3 regions of the Pseudarthrobacter sp. 10T415 genome follow, and region 1 is predicted to be linked to each of the others. Evidence: riboswitches for the same ligand, from Rfam matches in the RefSeq annotation. Region 1 holds a riboswitch; each other region holds the start of a gene.
What was found. Region 1 has a riboswitch for cyclic di-AMP ahead of AC1DBN_RS17895 (aggregation-promoting factor C-terminal-like domain-containing protein). Riboswitches for the same ligand answer to the same signal wherever they lie in the genome.
Positions count from the first base shown of each region.

Region 2: another riboswitch for cyclic di-AMP. It lies ahead of AC1DBN_RS15730 (M23 family metallopeptidase); the one in region 1 lies ahead of AC1DBN_RS17895 (aggregation-promoting factor C-terminal-like domain-containing protein).
Region 3: another riboswitch for cyclic di-AMP. It lies ahead of AC1DBN_RS00695 (C40 family peptidase); the one in region 1 lies ahead of AC1DBN_RS17895 (aggregation-promoting factor C-terminal-like domain-containing protein).

Region 1 is NZ_JBFTHJ010000017.1:77,215-83,094, forward strand. Features, by position in the region: gene AC1DBN_RS17885 (response regulator transcription factor) at 1-95, shown strand, start outside; gene AC1DBN_RS17890 (sensor histidine kinase) at 102-1,595, shown strand; cyclic di-AMP (ydaO/yuaA leader) riboswitch at 1,729-1,885, shown strand; gene AC1DBN_RS17895 (aggregation-promoting factor C-terminal-like domain-containing protein) at 1,889-2,614, shown strand; gene AC1DBN_RS17900 (VOC family protein) at 2,817-3,185, opposite strand; gene upp (uracil phosphoribosyltransferase) at 3,244-3,879, opposite strand; gene AC1DBN_RS17910 (phosphatase PAP2 family protein) at 3,978-4,868, opposite strand; gene AC1DBN_RS17915 (nucleoside deaminase) at 4,927-5,433, shown strand; gene AC1DBN_RS17920 (glycosyltransferase family 4 protein) at 5,490-5,880, opposite strand, start outside.
Region 2 is NZ_JBFTHJ010000013.1:25,294-31,173, reverse strand. Features, by position in the region: gene AC1DBN_RS15745 (HNH endonuclease) at 1-54, opposite strand, end outside; gene AC1DBN_RS15740 (NlpC/P60 family protein) at 299-1,072, opposite strand; gene AC1DBN_RS15735 (C40 family peptidase) at 1,230-1,916, opposite strand; cyclic di-AMP (ydaO/yuaA leader) riboswitch at 1,987-2,168, opposite strand; gene AC1DBN_RS15730 (M23 family metallopeptidase) at 2,297-3,127, opposite strand; cyclic di-AMP (ydaO/yuaA leader) riboswitch at 3,138-3,356, opposite strand; gene AC1DBN_RS15725 (iron-dependent transcriptional repressor DtxR) at 3,498-4,193, opposite strand; gene serC (phosphoserine transaminase) at 4,489-5,619, shown strand; gene AC1DBN_RS15715 (DUF3027 domain-containing protein) at 5,734-5,880, opposite strand, start outside.
Region 3 is NZ_JBFTHJ010000001.1:141,197-147,076, reverse strand. Features, by position in the region: gene AC1DBN_RS00705 (aggregation-promoting factor C-terminal-like domain-containing protein) at 1-303, opposite strand, end outside; gene AC1DBN_RS00700 (hypothetical protein) at 404-1,372, shown strand; cyclic di-AMP (ydaO/yuaA leader) riboswitch at 1,558-1,730, shown strand; gene AC1DBN_RS00695 (C40 family peptidase) at 1,734-2,579, shown strand; gene AC1DBN_RS00690 (protein adenylyltransferase SelO) at 2,679-4,154, opposite strand; gene AC1DBN_RS00685 (ribonuclease Z) at 4,151-5,077, opposite strand; partial or broken gene AC1DBN_RS00680 (mycothiol transferase) at 5,070-5,605, opposite strand; gene AC1DBN_RS00675 (hypothetical protein) at 5,642-5,880, opposite strand, start outside.

The DNA of each region.
Region 1 (5,880 bases):
ACATCTCCTACCTGCGCAAGAAGATCGACGCCGTCCATCCGCCCATGATCCACACCGTCCGCGGGGCCGGTTACGTCATCAAGCCGGCGGACTAGCTCGCCATGGCCCCTTCAGACGCTTCCTACACCCGGAGTTGGCTCAGGCCCGCAACCTGGCACCTGCGTACCCGCCTGATCGCCCTGGCCATGGCCCTGCTCATCGCCATCTGCGGTGCCGTTGGCATCGTGAGCTACGCATCGATGGACGCCTTCCTGACCCGGCAGCTTGATGACCAGCTCAGCCAGGCCGCCAACCTCGCCGACAACCCGGGCCGCCCGCCCTTTGGCGGCTTTAACGGACGGGATCCCCTGGACGCCCGGGGCCAAAGAATCGGCACCGTCAACGCGAGCATCCGCAACAGCCAGGTTAGTTCCGGCGGCTTCCTCGCCTCGGACACCACCCGCCAGCCCCTGTCCACAGAGGACAAGGAGACGCTCCTTGCGCTCGATGCCAACTCAAGGCCCGTGGACCGTTCGATGTCCAGCGGTGATTATCGGCTGATCGCGGTCCAGACAAGCTCCGGTGACATCCTGGTCACGGGACTCCCCCTGGCCGCCAAGGAAAGTACCCTCAGGTCCCTCGTGTGGACCTTCGTGTTCGTCTCGCTGGGCGGACTGCTGCTGATCGGCCTGGTGGGGACGGTGCTGATCCGCCGCACCATGAAACCGCTGGAACAGCTCTCCGAGGTTGCCACCAGGGTGTCGGAACTGCCCCTGGACGCCGGCGAGGTGGCGCTCGCCGTCCGCGTGCCGCCGTCGAACTCCAACCCGGGCACCGAAGTGGGCAGTGTGGGGCATGCGCTGAACCTCATGCTGGACAACGTGGCCAGCGCCCTGGAAGCCCGGCAGAAGAGCGAAACCAAGGTGCGCCAGTTCGTGGCGGACGCCTCGCATGAGCTCCGCACCCCATTGACCGCCATCCGCGGCTACACCGAGCTGATGCGGATGACGGAGGACTTCACTCCCGACGGTCAGAAATCACTGGCCCGGGTACAGAGCCAGTCCGAGCGGATGACGGCACTGGTGGAGGACCTGCTGCTCCTGGCGCGGCTGGATGAGGGCCAGCCGCTCAAGCTGGCCGAGGTGGACCTGACGCAGCTGGTGGTGGAAAGCGTCAACGACGAAAAGGTCATGGCCCCCAGCCACACCTGGCGGCTCGATCTTCCCGCGGAGCCGGTGCTGGTGAACGGGGACGGCGCGCAGCTGCGGCAGGTGCTCATGAACCTGCTGTCCAACGCCCGGAAACACACCCCTGCCGGAACCACCGTGGTGGCCGGCGTCGGCACGGCTCCGGACGGCGCCGCCGTCGTGACGGTCACGGACGACGGCGGGGGCATACCGGCGGACTTCGTGGACCACGTCTTTTCACGCTTCGCCCGCGCAGACGCAGCCCGCAAGGGCAGCGGCGACCAGGCCGGCGCGGCCGTTGCAGAGGGCACCAGCGGGCTGGGCCTGTCCATCGTCCAGTCCATCGTGGAAGCCCACGGAGGCCGGGTAACGGTCACATCACGGCCGGGGATGACGGAGTTCGCGCTCCGGCTCCCGACTGTAGCCTGAATTCGCCAAGGCGACGCGCCGTCGTCGTGATGTCTGTTACCTAAATGTGACTTAAGCGCCGCTCTCCTGTACCGTCGATATGGTGCGGTTCCCGTTCGGGCCGCATATCCGGATGACGCCAAGCTCTGCCACTTCCCGGATTTCGCTTGAACTGAGGCAGAGGCGGGGGACCCACGTCCCGGGCAACGCAGTACTGCCCTTGGGGTTAAGCCAGCACGTGTATTTGCCGTGCGGCCGGATGCCCTCATCCGAACCCGACAGCTAACTCCGCAGGTGTGAGAGGCGAACTAAACATGTCTAAATTCACGGTAAAACCGCGCCCAAAATCGGCTCCGAGCCACAGCGCGCAGCCTGAAACCCGTAAGAAGTCTTCCTTCGGCAAGCGCGCCGCGGTCCTCGCAGTGTCCGCAGCGATGCTGGTGGGCGTAGGCGCCGCGGGCCAGGCCACGGATGCCATGTCCCGCGTGGCGGCCACCGGCTCAGAGTCCCCCGCTGCCGCCGATTCCCAGATGAGCATCGAGAAGAGCGAAATCCGCTCGAACCCGGCCGCGTCGGCGCCCGCCGAGCTCAAGGTTCAGCCCCAGGAAGCGGCACCGGCCCCCGCACCCGCGGCAGAACCTGCCCCGGCCGCAGCGCCCGCACCGGCCCCGGCCCCCGCACCGGAGGCTGCTCCGGCTCCCGCTCCCGAGCCCGCCCCCGTCGTCGCCGTCAACGATCCGGCCGGCGCACAGGCTTACGCGTCCGGCCAGCTGGCCAGCTACGGGTGGGCCCAGGACCAGATGCAGTGCCTGGTCACCCTGTGGACCAAGGAATCCGACTGGACCACCACCGCCACCAACGCCAGCAGCGGCGCCTACGGCATCGTCCAGTCCCTGCCCGCCGAGAAGATGGCGAGCTCCGGCCCCGATTACATGACCAACTACCGTACCCAGATCAACTGGGGCCTGAACTACATCAAGGAGCGCTACCAGTCCCCGTGTGGCGCCCTGAACTTCCACCTCGGTCACAACTGGTACTAAAAACCCTCACTGGCTGAGGCCTTCCGACCGGCCGCCGCCGAACCTTCCCGGTTCAGCGGCGGCCGTCGTCGTCTCCGCAGCCATGCGTGCGAGGTAGCAGTTTTTGGAGTTGACCCTCCGGCCGCCGAGCGGATCGGCACCTGCTTCGCCGTGGCGGCGAAATACCGCGAAGGCGTCGTGGTCCGGGGGCCGGGACGTGCCGTTACCGTCCCGGGATGTACTGGACGGCCCAGCGGTTGCCGTCGAGGTCTGCGAAGTACACGAAATGACCCCAGTCCTGGACATCCACATCGCTGACGTCCACGCCGTTGTTCTTCAGGTGGTCGTGGGCGGCCTGGATGTCACTGACCACCAGCTGGAGGTTGGAGCCTGTACCCGGAGGAGCGTCCGTGAGGCCTTCACCGATGCAGATGGAACATGCTGAGCCAGGCGGGGTCAGCTGCACGAAGCGGATGGACTCCGACGGACGTTCGTCGAAGTCGGCGTTGAAACCAACCTTGTTAACGTAGAAATCCTTGGCGCGGTCCACATCGGACACCGGGACAAACACGAGTTCAAGTTTCCAGTCCATTGCCACAGGCTACGGCCGGACCCCATATTGCGGAAGGCCTTCCGCCCGGTCAATGCGGTTAGCCGGCGATGCCGTACAGGCGGTCTCCCGCATCCCCAAGGCCCGGAACGATGTAGGACTTTTCGTTCAGCTTCTCGTCAATCGAGGCGAGGACGATGTGCACGTTCGCTTCGCCCAGTTCCTCCTCCAGCTTGGCCAGGCCCTCCGGGGCCGCAAGGAGGCAGATGCACGTGACGTCCGAGGCCCCGCGCTTGAACAGGAACTTGATGGCCTCGCGCAGCGTTCCGCCCGTGGCAAGCATGGGGTCCAGGACGAAGACCTGCCGGCCGGTAAGGTCCTCGGGCAGCCGCTCGGCATAGGTGATGATATCCAGGGTTTCCTCGTCGCGGGCCATGCCCAGGAAACCCACTTCTGCGGTGGGGACCAGCTTGGTCATACCCTCCAGCATGCCGAGGCCGGCGCGCAGGATGGGGACCACCAACGGCGTGGGCTTGGTGAAGGCCGTGCCCAAAGTGGTGCTGACCGGCGTCTCGATAGTGACGGGTTCGGTGCGGACCTCTCGCGTGGCCTCGTACGCCAGCAGTGTCACCAGCTCTTCGGTCAGCTGCCGGAACACGGGCGAAGGGGTGTTCTTATCCCGGAGGACAGTGAGCTTATGGGCGACCAGCGGGTGGTCCACAACGAGAGTGCGCATTGCTCAAAACTATCATCCGGCGCTGTCCCTGCCGGAGTTCCTGGCTTGGGCTCTTGGCGCGTGACCCGCCCGCCGGGGTGCGTCCCGGCGTCGTGAACCTACCCTCGGGGGTGCGTGCCGCCGTCGTGGTCCGTTCCGCGGCCGTGCGTGCCGCCGTCGTGGTCCGTTCCGCGGCCGTGCGTGCCGCCGTCGTGGTCCGTTCCGCGGCCGTGCGTGCCGCCGTCGTGGTGCATGGCGTCCGCTACGACATCGCGCACCACGGGACGCTCAAACGTGGGCGCCGGCCCGGCATGTTGCTTCCGCCGGATCAGATGGAACATCCGGTGGGCCAGGATGACGAACCCGACCCAGGCCAGGCCCAGCGTCCAGCCGGCAATGACGTCGGTCAACCAGTGGTGGCCCAGGAAAACCCGGCTCAGGCCCATGGAAACAATGAAGACGGTACCCGCGGTGATGGCCGTGATGCGGACGCTGAGGACCTGGAACTGCAGGCAGATGATGTACACCAGCACGCCGATCACCACCGTGGTGTTGAGGGTGTGCCCGCTGGGAAACGACGGCGAGTCTTCGTAGGGCGGAACAGCTTCGGAGTGGTCCGGCCGGGTCCGGCCCACCAGCCGCTTACCCAGGGTGGTGGCCGCGGTGGAAACCGCAGCTGCGCCGCCAACGAGGAGGAGCGGGCGCCACGACCTGCTGAGGAAGGTCAGCCACGCGGTGAGGAGCGTGGCGAGGATGGGCATGCCGATGCCGCCGCCAATGTTGGTGAAACCCGTGACGAACGCATCAAGTCCGGGATTCCGCAGTGACTGTGCGTAGTCCAGGGCGGGGATATCAAGGCTCGCCAGACCTTCGTCATCCACCACGTCCGAATACACTTCGGCGCCCAGCAGCGCCATGGCGACTATCAGGGTTCCGCCCACGGCCATGGTCAGCCACAAGGCGGCATACGGTTTGATCCAACGGTCCACGCGGTCCCGAACGGTACTCACGGCGCCTCCCCGGCATTCAGTACGCAGGCTTACTATCCCTCGAAACTATCATTGAGCCATGGTCTCCGCATCGAACAGTTACGACGAGTGGATGGGCCTCGCCCTGGCGGAGGCCCGCGCGGCACTCGCTACCGGCGATGTTCCTATTGGCGCCGTGGTACTGGGGCCCGACGGCGAGGTGCTGGGTTCGGGGCGGAACCAGCGGGAGGAGCTCGGAGACCCCACCGCCCATGCCGAGGTGGTGGCCATCCGCCAGGCTGCAGAGCGGCTGCGGGAACTGGCACGGCTCGGCGGCGGTCCGGACGACGGGTGGCGGCTGTCCGACTGCACGCTGGTGGTCACGTTGGAACCATGCGCCATGTGCGCCGGGGCCATTGTTCTTGCCCGGATTCCCCGGGTGGTGTTCGGCGCCTGGGACGAAAAGGCTGGCGCCGCGGGGTCCGTGTTCGACATCCTCCGTGAGCGGCGGCTCAACCACTGGGTGGAGGTCTACCCCGGCATCCGGGAAGACGAGAGCTCGGTGCTGCTGCGGGACTTCTTTGCGGATCACCGGACACGGTTGTAGTCGCCACCACTTCGGCTGGTGAGCGGAGACCTTTTTAGTCTTGCCGTGGCTGGGCTCTACCCGGCGCCGGTCAGCGCACGCACGACGTTCCCGGCCGTCTTCTCCCAGCCGGGCAGGAGGCTGCGCGCTTCCAGGGCCCGGCTGCGCCAGTCCCGCTGCACAGCGTGGTTCTCAAGCCACTGCCGAAGGGTCCTTCCGAGTACGGCTGCGTCCGCTTCGCCCCCGCGTGGCAGCGCCAGCGCCGCCCCAGGAAGGCGCGTGAAGCCGTCGGCATCCTTCAGTGAGGCAAGGTCCAGCGCTTCGACCGCACCGGTCCCCTGCCGGACCACTACGGGAACACCGCGGGCGAGCGACTCGGTGACCACCATCCCAAACGCTTCTTCGCGCGAGACAAGAAGGCTCAGGTCTGCACGGTTCCATTCCGCCTCAAGCGCATCCCCCGCCAAC
Region 2 (5,880 bases), on a different contig from region 1:
GAAAGTAATAACCGCCAGCGGTTCATATCCAGCATTCAGAACGAGAGTGCGCATGCACGTACCTCTTCACGGCCGCACCCGTCAGGGGCACGAGGGCCGGCTGCCCTCGGCATGTCCGGGCTATGGATCGACACCACAAGAGTAAACAAAGAAATGCAGGATCAGCTAATCACGGCACACAAGTATCGTCAGGGAAGGGCGTCCGGAGCGCACCGCCCGTTAACGGCAAAGGACCCCTGCCGCGTGGGCAGGGGTCCTTTTATCCGAAGGGCGGCCGTACCGGCCCTGTCGGGGGGAATCAGTTGACGCGGATGAAGACCGGTCCGGAACCGACGTTTGCGCTGAAGACCACGGTCTGGTTGCCGTTGTAGCCGCCGTGCACTGCCTGGCCGTTGCCGGCGTAAACAGCGATGTGGGCCATGCCGGCGCCGCCGTCGGCGTAGTAGATCAGGTCGCCGGGCTGGGCCTCGGCAGCGCTCACGGTGCGGCCCAGGGAGAGGTAGCCAGCGGGCCAGTCGTGGAAGTTGATGCCCACGGCAGCCAGCGAGTTGGTGACGAGCATGGTGCAGTCCTGGTTGACGCCGAGCTGGGCGTACGCTGCGGACAGGATTGCTGCGCCCTTGCCGCTGGCAGATGCCTGGGGAGCAGATGCGGGCTGCGCCGTGACGGTAGCGGTGACCTTCGGCGCTGCAGCGGTCTGCGTTGCGGGTGTCTGGGCAGCCGGAGCGGCTTCCTGGACCTCAACCTCGGGCTCTGCCTCAACCACCGGAGCCGGGCTGGTACTGACGGCCGGCTTCTCGAAGGAGATGTTGATGGTGGAAGCCGCGGAGATCGGGGCTTCCACAGCTGTTCCAACTTCAAAAGCGGATGCAGGAGCGGAGTCGCGCTGGACGTTGGTGTCAGCTGCGTTTGCGGCGATGCCGCTGGTCAGGACCAGGCCCGAGGCTGCGGCGATAACCGCTGCCTGGCGCCCAACGCCGCCGGCGTTGCCGCCAACAGCCTTGGCGATAATGGCGATTGAGTTGGTCTTGGTGACTTCGGCGCGATGCCGTGCGGTAGCACGAGTCGTCATCAGTTCTCTCTTTCGTTATCCCCGGGCCTGTAGGCAACACGGGGGTTTTGGACGCGCCGGCATCTTGGGGGTACGTCGGCGCGTCCCGAACGGGGATGTGTGATTTAGCGAAAAGCGGGGGCAAAGAAAAAGTTTCTGGGGCCTGGGGCCCCAGAAACTAGTTCATGGTGTAGAACGAGGAGGTTCCCGTGGCGGCAACCGCGTGAAGAAGGGTGCCCTGGGACGGGTTGAGCGCGCTGATCATCATGCCGTTGCCGACGTAGATGCCAACGTGTGCGCCGCCGTTCTGCATGACGAGATCGCCAGGCTGGGGGGTGGAGGTGGGCTTCATGGCGTTCCAGGCATTGACGCGCGGGATGCTGATGCCGGCCTGGGCGTAGACCCACTGGGTGAATCCGGAGCAGTCCCAGCCGTTGGGGCTGGTGCCGCCCCACACGTACGGGTGGCCAATGCCGGTGTACGCGATGGCCGCGATGCCCGAGGTGGCAGCGGAGGAAACTGTTTCCGCGAGCTTCTCGGAAGCAGCTTCGGTTGAGCCAGCGGCTGCGGTGACGGCGTTGCCGGCATCCCGTGCTGCTGACGCAGTGGACTGGGTGAGTACCGGCTCCGGCTTCGGAGCAGCAGTGGTCTTGATGACCGGGCGCTCGAAGGAAACAGTGGCGGTAGGTGCCGCGGTGACAGCCAGGGCGGTCTGGGCCGAACCCGACTCGGTGGATGCCGAGACGCCCGCGGTGGTGTCCGCGACGGCCGGCAGGCCCATAGCCAGGACGAGGCCGGAAGCGGCTGCAACTACTGCAGCCTGGCGACCCACTGTCCCGGCATTGGCACTTACAGCCTTGGACACGGCGCCCAAAGGGTTGGTACGAACCGTTTGCGCACGGTGGCGCGCAGCATTATGGCGTGAAGACACGAAGGTAGCCTCTCCCAATGCCTGCGAGGTGAGCTGTCGGATTCGGATGGGAGTCACCCGGCCACACGGCTTCCAAGGAAGCTTTCGTGACTTAACCCCAAGGCCTTCGAAACAAGAAGGCCAAAATTGGTTCCCCCGCCCCTGCCAGACGATGAAATGCGAACGGACCTTGAGCGGTGGCAGAGTTAGGCAATCCACTCAAGAGCGTCAACTTCGGAAAAGTTGACGCGATTTAGACGGTACAGCAGTTTTGTTTGAATGTCACATTCAGGTCACGGCGGGTCACGGCCATTCGAGAGTCCACCATCATTTGGCTAGAGCCAGCCGGTGGGGTCGACGACCTCACCGTTGACCTGGACTTCAAAGTGGAGGTGGCAGCCCGTGGAGGCGCCGGTGGTCCCGCTGAGGGCAATGACGTCGCCCCGGGAGACGGTTTGGCCCTCCTTCACGTTGAACGACGACAGGTGGTTGTAGGTGGTCTCCAGGCCGTTGCCGTGGTCCACCACCACCCTGTTGCCGCCGCCGTACTGGTGCCAGCCCACAAAAGTCACGGTTCCGGTGGCGGCAGCCATCACGGAGGTACCGCACTGGGCAACATAGTCCTGCCCGCGGTGAAAGTCGCCGGTGCCGCCGGTGATGGGGCTGACGCGGTAGCCGAACGGCGACGCCGTGGTCATGGTGGCCAGCGGGGCCCCCAGGGTACCGGCGGATGCAGCCCGGGAGACCGATCCTGCGGACTGGGCGCTGAGCAGCTGCTTGAGCTTGCCGTCAGGGTCCGCCTGGGTGACCACGGCGGAGCGGCTGAAGTCGATCTGGGCGCCTGCTTCCGCGGAAATCGCGGGCTGTGGCGTCACAGATGAGGCGGCAACGGCACCGGTTCCGCTGGCGTCAGTTGCCATGACGGGACTGGTCACGGGGACGGTAACGGTAAGCACCAGGCCGGTGGCGGCAAGCGCGATGCCGGCCTTCTGGCCGATACCGCTGGCCGAGGCGAATTCCGTTATCTGGCGGAACGGACCCCGACGGCGGCGCGCGTCACGGTGGAGATCGCGGGGGCGCGAGGTCTCGGCAGCCTGGACGGCTTCGACAGCACGCGGCGTAGCAGCGGGGCCCGCCGCGCGGCGGCGGCCCCGGGGGGTCTGCATGGTCAAGAAGGGTTCCTCTCTGGATAGCCTGCGAAGTTAGCTGTCGGATTCGGGTCAGAGAGTTCACAGACCCGGTCCGCCGTAAGCAAGCTGCGGCACAGAGAAATCCCCGGAAGGTTCCTTCACTGGAAGAGGCTTGCTGCTGACGGACTTCACCCCAAGGCAGTCCCCCGCTGCCAGTTGTGGTTCCCCCGCCTCTGCCAGTTATGACTTGGTGCTCCTGATCCGCTGGCAGAGCTCGGCTCCAGATCAGGTAACGCTTAAGTATCAACGCTTTCGTTCAACTATAGGGGCTTAAGTCCCTTAGTAACAATTCCGTTATTTTTGCGTGATCCAGCTCCCACGGGGTAAAAGCAGGGCTTTTACGGTGTCAGTTGACGGCTACGAATACGTGGGCAGCCACTTCGGGAGGCAGTTCCAGGGCGCCTTCAATGCCCGGAACACGGACCGAAATGTAGTCCCCCACACGCTCCAGCGATACCGCCGCTCCGGGGCGGATGCCGCCTTCGTCGAGCTGGGACAGGAGTTCGGGTTCCACCTGGATGGGTTCAGCCAACCGGCTGATGGTCACGGCAGAGGCGGTGCCGTACGTCTTCATGGCCTCAAGAAGGCTGATCGCACCGTCGGACAAGGACAGGTCCGGGTGGCCACCCAGTGCGGCCAGTCCGGGAATCGGGTTTCCGTAGGGCGATTCGGTGGGGTGGTTGAGCAGTTCGTAGATCCGGCGCTCAACGCGCTCACTCATCACATGCTCCCAGCGGCACGCTTCGTCGTGGACGTAGGCCCAGTCCAGGCCGATGACATCAGCCAGGAGCCGTTCCGCAAGGCGGTGCTTGCGCATGACCTCCGTGGCACGTTTGCGGCCCACCTCGGTGAGCTCCAGGTGTCGGTCGCCGGACACCACCACCAGGCCGTCACGCTCCATCCGGCCGATGGTCTGGGACACGGTAGGGCCCGAGTGGCGCAACCGCTCTGCAATACGGGCCCTCAGGGCAACGATGTTCTCTTCCTCCAGCTCCAGGATGGTCCGAAGGTACATCTCCGTAGTGTCGATCAGATCCGTCATCCAGCTCAGCTCCTCGAGCGCAATACCCTGCGTTGTTCCGCGTTGTCCCACACGGCCCGCCGCCATGCGGCGCGACATAGTCCGGAGCCAAGCTTAGCCTATTTTGACTTTGTCCTAATAGTTGCAGGCTCCAGGTTCCCGTGTCTCAATGTTTGGACTTTAGCGGCTCCGGCTCCCGCGCCTACGCCTGTTCAGGCAGAATGGGAAAGGCCTGTATTGCAGTCACTGCCGACTGTCGGGCGGCGTTATCCGCCCGACCGGCTAAAGCCACCTCCCCGCCGACATTGGAGCACCCGTGAGCGAAACCAGCATCACTATTCCCGCCGACCTCCTGCCCCGGGACGGACGGTTCGGAGCCGGGCCATCCAAGGTCAGGCAGGAACAGATCGATGCGCTCTCTGCGGCGTCGAAGACCATCCTGGGCACGTCCCACCGGCAGGCCCCCGTCAAGAACCTCGTGGGCTCGGTCCGCGAGGGCCTCAGCCAGTTCTTCCGCGCGCCCGAGGGTTACGAGGTTGTCCTCGGCGTCGGCGGCTCCACAGCGTTCTGGGATGTTGCCTCCTTCGGCCTCGTGGAGAAGAAGGCCCAGCACCTGTCCTTTGGTGAGTTCGGGTCGAAGTTCGCCGCAGCCACCAATAAGGCACCTTTCCTGGATGCGTCCTCCATCATTACGTCGGACCCGGGCACCCGCCCGGCAGCCCGGGCCGAGGCCGGCGTCGACGTTTACGCGTGGCCGCAGAACGAAACCTCCACCGGCGTCGCCGCTCCGGTAAAGCGCGTAGCGGATGCCGATGAGGGCGCACTGGTACTGGTCGATGCGACCTCCGCCGCCGGCGGCCTGGACGTCGATGTGGCCGAGAGCGATGTCTACTACTTCGCCCCGCAGAAGAACTTCGCCTCCGACGGCGGCCTGTGGCTTGGCCTGTTCTCCCCCGCCGCCCTCGAACGCGCAGCACGGATCAAAGCCGGCGACCGCTGGATCCCGGATTTCCTGGACCTGCAGACCGCCATCGACAACTCGAAGCTGAACCAGACCTACAACACCCCGTCGCTGTCCACGCTGGTAACGCTGGACGCGCAGGTGCAGTGGTTGAACTCCAACGGCGGCCTGGACTTCGCAGCGGGACGCACCGCCGACTCCGCCGGCCGCATCTACACCTGGGCCGAGGCATCTGAGTACGCGACGCCGTTCGTCATCAACCCGGACGAGCGCTCGAACGTCATTGCCACCATCGACTTCGACGACTCTGTGGATGCCGCCGCGGTAGCCAAGGTCCTGCGCGCCAACGGCATCGTGGACACGGAGCCTTACCGCAAGCTGGGCCGCAACCAGCTGCGTATCGCCACCTTCGTTGCCATCGACCCCGAGGACGTTTCAGCCCTGCTGGCCAGCATTGACTACGTGGTGGGCGAGCTGCGCAAGTAACTCCCGCCGTCGGCAAGGCCCGGCGACAGAACATACGACGGCGCCGCCCGGGTTTACCCCGGACGGCGCCGTTTGCTGTTGGTTGGTTCGATGGGACCACCATGAGGGGGCTGGCTAGCCCTCCCCGTCATCTGCCTGGGCAGCGTCCGGGGACCCGGCCTGCTGCACAGGCTCTGCCTTTTCAGTCTCCGGTTCGGCTTCGGATTCTCCGGCAGCCTGGGCGTCGGGAACCGCGCGCTCCTGCTCGTGCTCCTCTTCCCG
Region 3 (5,880 bases), on a different contig from region 1:
GACCCGGCTGTTGGCTGCGGTGAGTGCCGCTTCGGCAGTGGCGTACTCCGCTGCAGCCGTCACGGCCGCGCCGCCAAGCGTTTCTGCATCCGCCTGCAAACCGGCGAGGAGGCTGCCGAGCCGGGTGATCCCGGCCGCTGTACCCGCTTCAGACTCCCTGGCCTGCCGGACGTCTTCCCAGGAGGGGTATCCCTCCGGCGGGAGGTCCGCGGCCGACGCCGGAACCAGGGCCGCGCCCAGCAGGGTAAACACCAGAAGTCCGCCGAGCACCGCGGACTTCAGTTTGGTAACGAACTGGGACATAGTCCCGTAGCCTACGGGCTCAACCACAGGTTGAGGGTTTACAGCTGTGGATTGTTATCCAGCAGAGACGGAAGCCTCGCCACAGCCCTAGACTGTGCCCATGGCCGGCGCCAGCACACCACGCACCACAGCAATCCGCCGCGGCCCCGCCTCCGCACGGACAGCAAGACCGGAAACCGGCGACCGCGTGCTGCCATTCCTGACCGCGGCAGTACTGGCGGTATCAGCCTGCAGCCCGCAGCAGCCCACCCCTGCAGCGTCCCCCGCTGCCGCCGCCCCCGGACCGGTCACCATCGAGGTAAACCAGTCCCGCGACCAGTACGGGCAGCACGCCATCCTGCTCCAGCTCACCAACACCACGGACGGTCTCCTCACAGTGGACCTGGCGCGCGTCAGTTCCCCGCTGTTCGACGGGGACATCGAGTGGACCCCACAAGCGGGCAGCCTGGAGCTTCCGCCGCACCAGCCCAAAAGCGTGCCCGCACAGCTTCCACCCCCCACCTGCGCCGACCTGGCAACGGCATCGCCGCAGGCCAGCGCCACGGTTTCCTTCGCTGCGGCCGGACAGCAGCCGGCAGCCCTGAGCCTTCCGGCGCCGGATCCCTTCGGCGTGCTGCCGCGCAACAACAGCGAGCTTTGCCTGGCCGCCGACGCCGCGAAGGTGGCCGGACTGGCCCTGGACCCGCACCTTGAGGTGGCGGCGGACGGCCGCACCGCCGTCGTCCTCCTTCGCATCAGCCCCCAGCCGACGGCCCCCGGAGGGACTCCGCCCCTCACGCTGCACAGCGTGGGCGGCACTCCCCTGCTGGCGGAGGCCGGGCCCGAGTCCGGGGCTGAGCCGTGGCCGCGGAACGTGACGGTCCGGACGGGGGAAACCGGCACTGCCCTGGCCCTGCGGGTGCGCCCCGCCCGGTGCGATCCGCACGCCGTGGCGGAAGACAAAGTGGGCACCCTGCTGCCCCTCACCGTTACGGTCGGGACCCGGGAAGGCGTCCTGAAAGTCGCCGCCAGCGGGCCGTTGCGTGCACAACTTTATGACTTTGTTACGCAGGCCTGCCAGACCGGCTAGGCACCGGGCATCATCCGAGGTCACCGCGGCGATCCGGGCCGCCATCCGGCCGATGGCTTCATCCGAGAGGTCCGCCTCGTATGTTATCCAAATGTGACAATCGGGTGAACGTCGGGTTATGGTCATACACGTGTCCCTCCCAAGCGGGACATTCCCCTCAGCTTGCCGAGCCCTGCCGCTGAACCGGGATTCAATCGCTTTCCAGCTGGCAGGGACGGGGGAACCAAGTTTCCGCGGCTTCACCGAAGCCTTGGGGTTAAGTCGATATCGCCTTCCGTCCCTGACGAAGTGCGTTACCGGCCGGGTATCTCCAGCCCGAACCCGACAGCTCACCCCGCAGGCATGGGAGAGGCGATCAACCGTGTCAAAAAATTTCACCACCGCCCGTCACCGCGCTACTCCGGCCGGCTCCATCGCGCTGCAGGGTTTGGCCGTGACGGCCAAGGCCCAGGCCCGGACCTTTGGACGCCCGGCACTCGCAGTAGCCGCAGCATCGGGCATTGCGTTCGGCGTCGGAGCTCCGGCACATGCAGGCGTGACCGGCCCGGACAGCACCGAAACCACTAACGTCCAGGCATACTCGGCTCCTGCCGCGCCCGTAGCCGCTGCCCCTGCAGCCGCTGCCGGCAACGTCCACACGGTTGCTTCCGGTGACACCCTCGGCGCCATTGCGTCCGCCTACGGGGTTGGCCTGAACGACGTCCTGGCAGCCAACGGCCTCGACGTTTCCTCGATCATCTACCCCGGTGACCAGATTGCCATTCCCGGCGCCGGCTACGCAGCACCGGCCGCTCCGGCCGTTGCTCCGGCAGCGGCACCGGTCCAGACCGCAAGCACCGCTCCCGCCAACACCGGCATGAACCTCGGCTACGCCTCGGCAACGCCTGCGGCCACCGGCTCGGGCACCGGCGCTGCCATCCTCGCCAACGCTTACGGCCAGGTCGGCGTCACCCAGGACTGCACCGCCATGGTGGAGAAGGCCCTGCGCGCCGTCGGCAAGTCCGTCGGAGACCTGGCTCCCGGCCAGTTCTTCCAGTACGGCACCGTGGTGGGCACCCCCGCCCCCGGTGACCTCGTCATCTCCGCCGGCCACGTCGGCGTGTACGCCGGTGACGGCCAGATGGTCAGCGGCGGCGTCAACGGCAGCCAGACCCAGGTGCACTCCGTCAGCTGGGTTGGTGCAGCCTCCTACGTACGGGTCGCATAGCCTGCTGGGCAGGTAGCTTCCAGCGCATAGAGCTGCAAAAAGGGCGGTAGCCGGGACATCCCGGCTGCCGCCCTTTTTACTGCGTAACCAAACTCAGGCTCAGGTGCCGCAGAAGGTCATGTACGTCCCGAAGTCCTCCGGGGCGCCCTCGGCGTACCGCTCCATGCCGGGGCGTTCGCTGTACGGCGCCGTCACCGCTTCCAGCAGCCCGTGCAGTGGATCCAGGTCCCCGCCGGTAGCCGCGGCCAGCGCCTCTTCGACGAGGTGGTTCCGCGGAATGTACGCGGGATTGGTGCGGTCCATCAGCCCGGCATCCGGCCCCAGCTTCTGCCAGCGTTCGGCCCAGGCATCGTACGCAGCCAGGTCCATGACCATCCCGCGGACAGGCCGGCTGTCACCCCGGGCGGCCTTGGCCAGGTTCCTGAAGAAGAGCGTGTAGTCCACCGGGCCGTCCTTGAGGATGCCGGTGACGCCGTCCACCAGGTCAGAGACCTCCTCGGCTGCCGCCGTATCCGGCTTCCCCGCAGCCAGGCCCAGCTTGGTGGCCATGCCGCCAAACCACGCCGCACTGTAATACCGCCGGAACCCGCCCAGCGCCTCCACGGCCACCGGAACCGCCGCCTTTTGGTCTTCGTCGATGAGCGGCAGCATGGCTTCGGCGAGGCGGGCCAGGTTCCATTCGGCCATGACCGGCTGGTTGGCGTACGCATACCGGCCGCCGACGTCGATGGAGCTGTACACGGCGGCCGGGTTGAACGCGTCCATAAAGGCACAGGGGCCGTAATCGATCGTTTCGCCGGAGATGGTCATGTTGTCTGTATTCATCACACCGTGGACGAACCCCACCAGCATCCACTGCGCCACGAGCGAGGCCTGCGAAGCCACCACGGCCCGGTACAGGGCGAGGTAGGGGTTCTCCTCCGCCGCGGCGTCCGGATAGTGGCGGCTGATGGCATGGTCCGCCAGCCGGCGCAGGAGCTCGGTGTTTTCCGTGGCCCGCGCATACTGGAAACTGCCCACCCGAAGGTGGCTGCCGGCCACCCGGGCCAGCACGGCGCCGGGAAGCATGTCATCCCGGCGCACCTGCCGTCCGGTAGCCACGACGGCGAGGGAGCGGGTGGTGGGGATGCCGAGGGCGTGCATGGCCTCGCTGACCACGTATTCGCGGAGCATGGGCCCGACGACGGCACGGCCGTCACCGGCGCGGGCAAATGGCGTGCGGCCGGAGCCTTTCAGGTGGAGGTCCTTCACCCGTCCGCGGGCATCCTCCAGCTCACCCAGCAGCAGCGCGCGGCCGTCACCGAGGAGGGGCGAGTAGCCGCCGAACTGGTGCCCGGCGTAGGCCTGGGCCACAGGCGTGGCACCTTCCGGGACGTGGTTGCCCAGCAGGAACCGCGCTCCCTCTTCCGAGCCCAGGTACGCCGGGTCGAGCCCCAGTTCCGCGGCGAGCGGTCCGTTGAGTACCAGGAGTTTGGGGTCCGGGGCTTCCTCCGCCTCCCAGGGCACCGCCAGCTCGTTGAGTTCGCGGGCGAAGCGGCCACCCAGGGCGACAGTCGATTCTGCAGCAGCGGTCATGGTTTTAACCCTATCCCCGCGGCGGCCGTTGCAGGCCCCCCGCGGCGGTTCGGAAGGCGGATGCGCTGGAGGTCGTCGGCGGCGATCACAGTGGCACCCTTGGCGCGGGCGGACGCCTGCCGGGCCAGGAAGGTGACGTCGTTGCCGTACCGGGACGAGAAGTGCGTGAGCACCAGCGTCCGCGCGCTCCCCTGTCCCGCCAAATCGCCAGCCTGCCCGGCGGTGAGGTGGCGGTATTCCTCCGCCAGCCCGCCGTCGTCGTCGCTGAAGGTGGACTCGGCGACCAGGAGGTCGGCGCCGTCGGCAAGGTCTTCGGCACCGTCGCACGGTGCGGTGTCCATGACGAACGCGAAACGCTGCCCGGGGCGCGGAACGCTGACATCGGCGAGTCCGACGCCGGCAAGGGTACCTTCGCGCAGGAGGCGGCCGACGTCCGGCCCGGCGATGCCCGCTGCCGCGAGGCGGTGGGGCAGGAACGTAAAGCCCTCGGGCTCGGTGAGGCGGTACCCGTAGGTCTCTATCCGGTGCTTGAGCGGCCGGATGTGGAGGCCTTCCGCCACCTCACCGGCGGCGCCGTGGGGATGGAGCCTCAGGTCCAGGCCGGGCGTGCTGACAGAGACCAGCGCCCGCACCACAGCATCCCCGGAGGCCGGGTAGTGCAGGTGGACCGGGTGGTTGACGCCGTCCAGCACCATTCTGGACAGGACGCCGGGGAGCCCGAAGCAGTGGTCGCCGTGGACGTGGGTGAGGCAGATCCTGGTGACCTGCGTTGCCGAAACTCCGGCGTGGATCATCTGGCGCTGTGTCCCTTCGCCGGGATCGAAGAGCAGCCCCTCCCCGTCCCAGCGGAGCAGGTACCCGTTGTGGTTCCGGGTACGGGTGGGTACCTGCGATGCTGTGCCCAGGACCACCAGTTCACGCACGGCCGCTGCCGTGACGTGCGGCCACCAGGCCTTTCGCGTAGGCTGCCTGGCCCACGTGCTGCAGGCAGTCGGCGAGGGTACTGACAAGCCGGACTCCGAGGGTCACCGGAGGGTCACCGGAGGGTCCCAGTTGGTGTCCACGGTCCGGTCAAGGTCTTGGTCTGCCAGTTCACCGAGGACTTGCATGGTCTGCCGGTGGACCGCGCCGTAGTAGTCCCCCAGCAGGCTTGCCGTGGCGCGGACAGAGTCCACCTGCCCGCTGGTGTGCCCGTAGCCGGTGTCCCGGTCCGTCAGCGGGAGGCCGAAGCGGGCAGCGAAACCCGCGTGCGTCCACACCTGCTCCAGGCCTGCAGCGGAGGCAACCTGTGCGTCCTCCACCCGGGCCAGGTGCCAGAGAAGCCAGGCGATGGGGTTGCCGGTGCCGGCCGGGCGATGGTGCAGGGCTTCTTCATCGAGGCCCTTGAGCGTCTCCGCCACGGCATCGCTGATGCGCACGAAGGCATCCTGCAGGAGTTCATTGCTTTTCATGTCCCCGCCTTTCAGCACCAGCGCCGGTGGCCGTGGCTAACGCTCAAGATCGTTGGGGTCGAATTCGCTGCCTTCCCCCGGGACAGCTTCGTCCTGGAGCAGCGGGTCTTCCTGCCAGCGGTCCGGATTGTTTTCGGCCGCACCGGGATAGCTGTCCGGTTCGCCGTGTACGGGGTCAAGCTCCTGTGACGCTGCGCTTCCCGGTGTTTCATCGAGCAGCACGTCATTTTCGTCAACGATTTCCAGGCCATCCTCCGGGAGGTTCTGTTCACTCA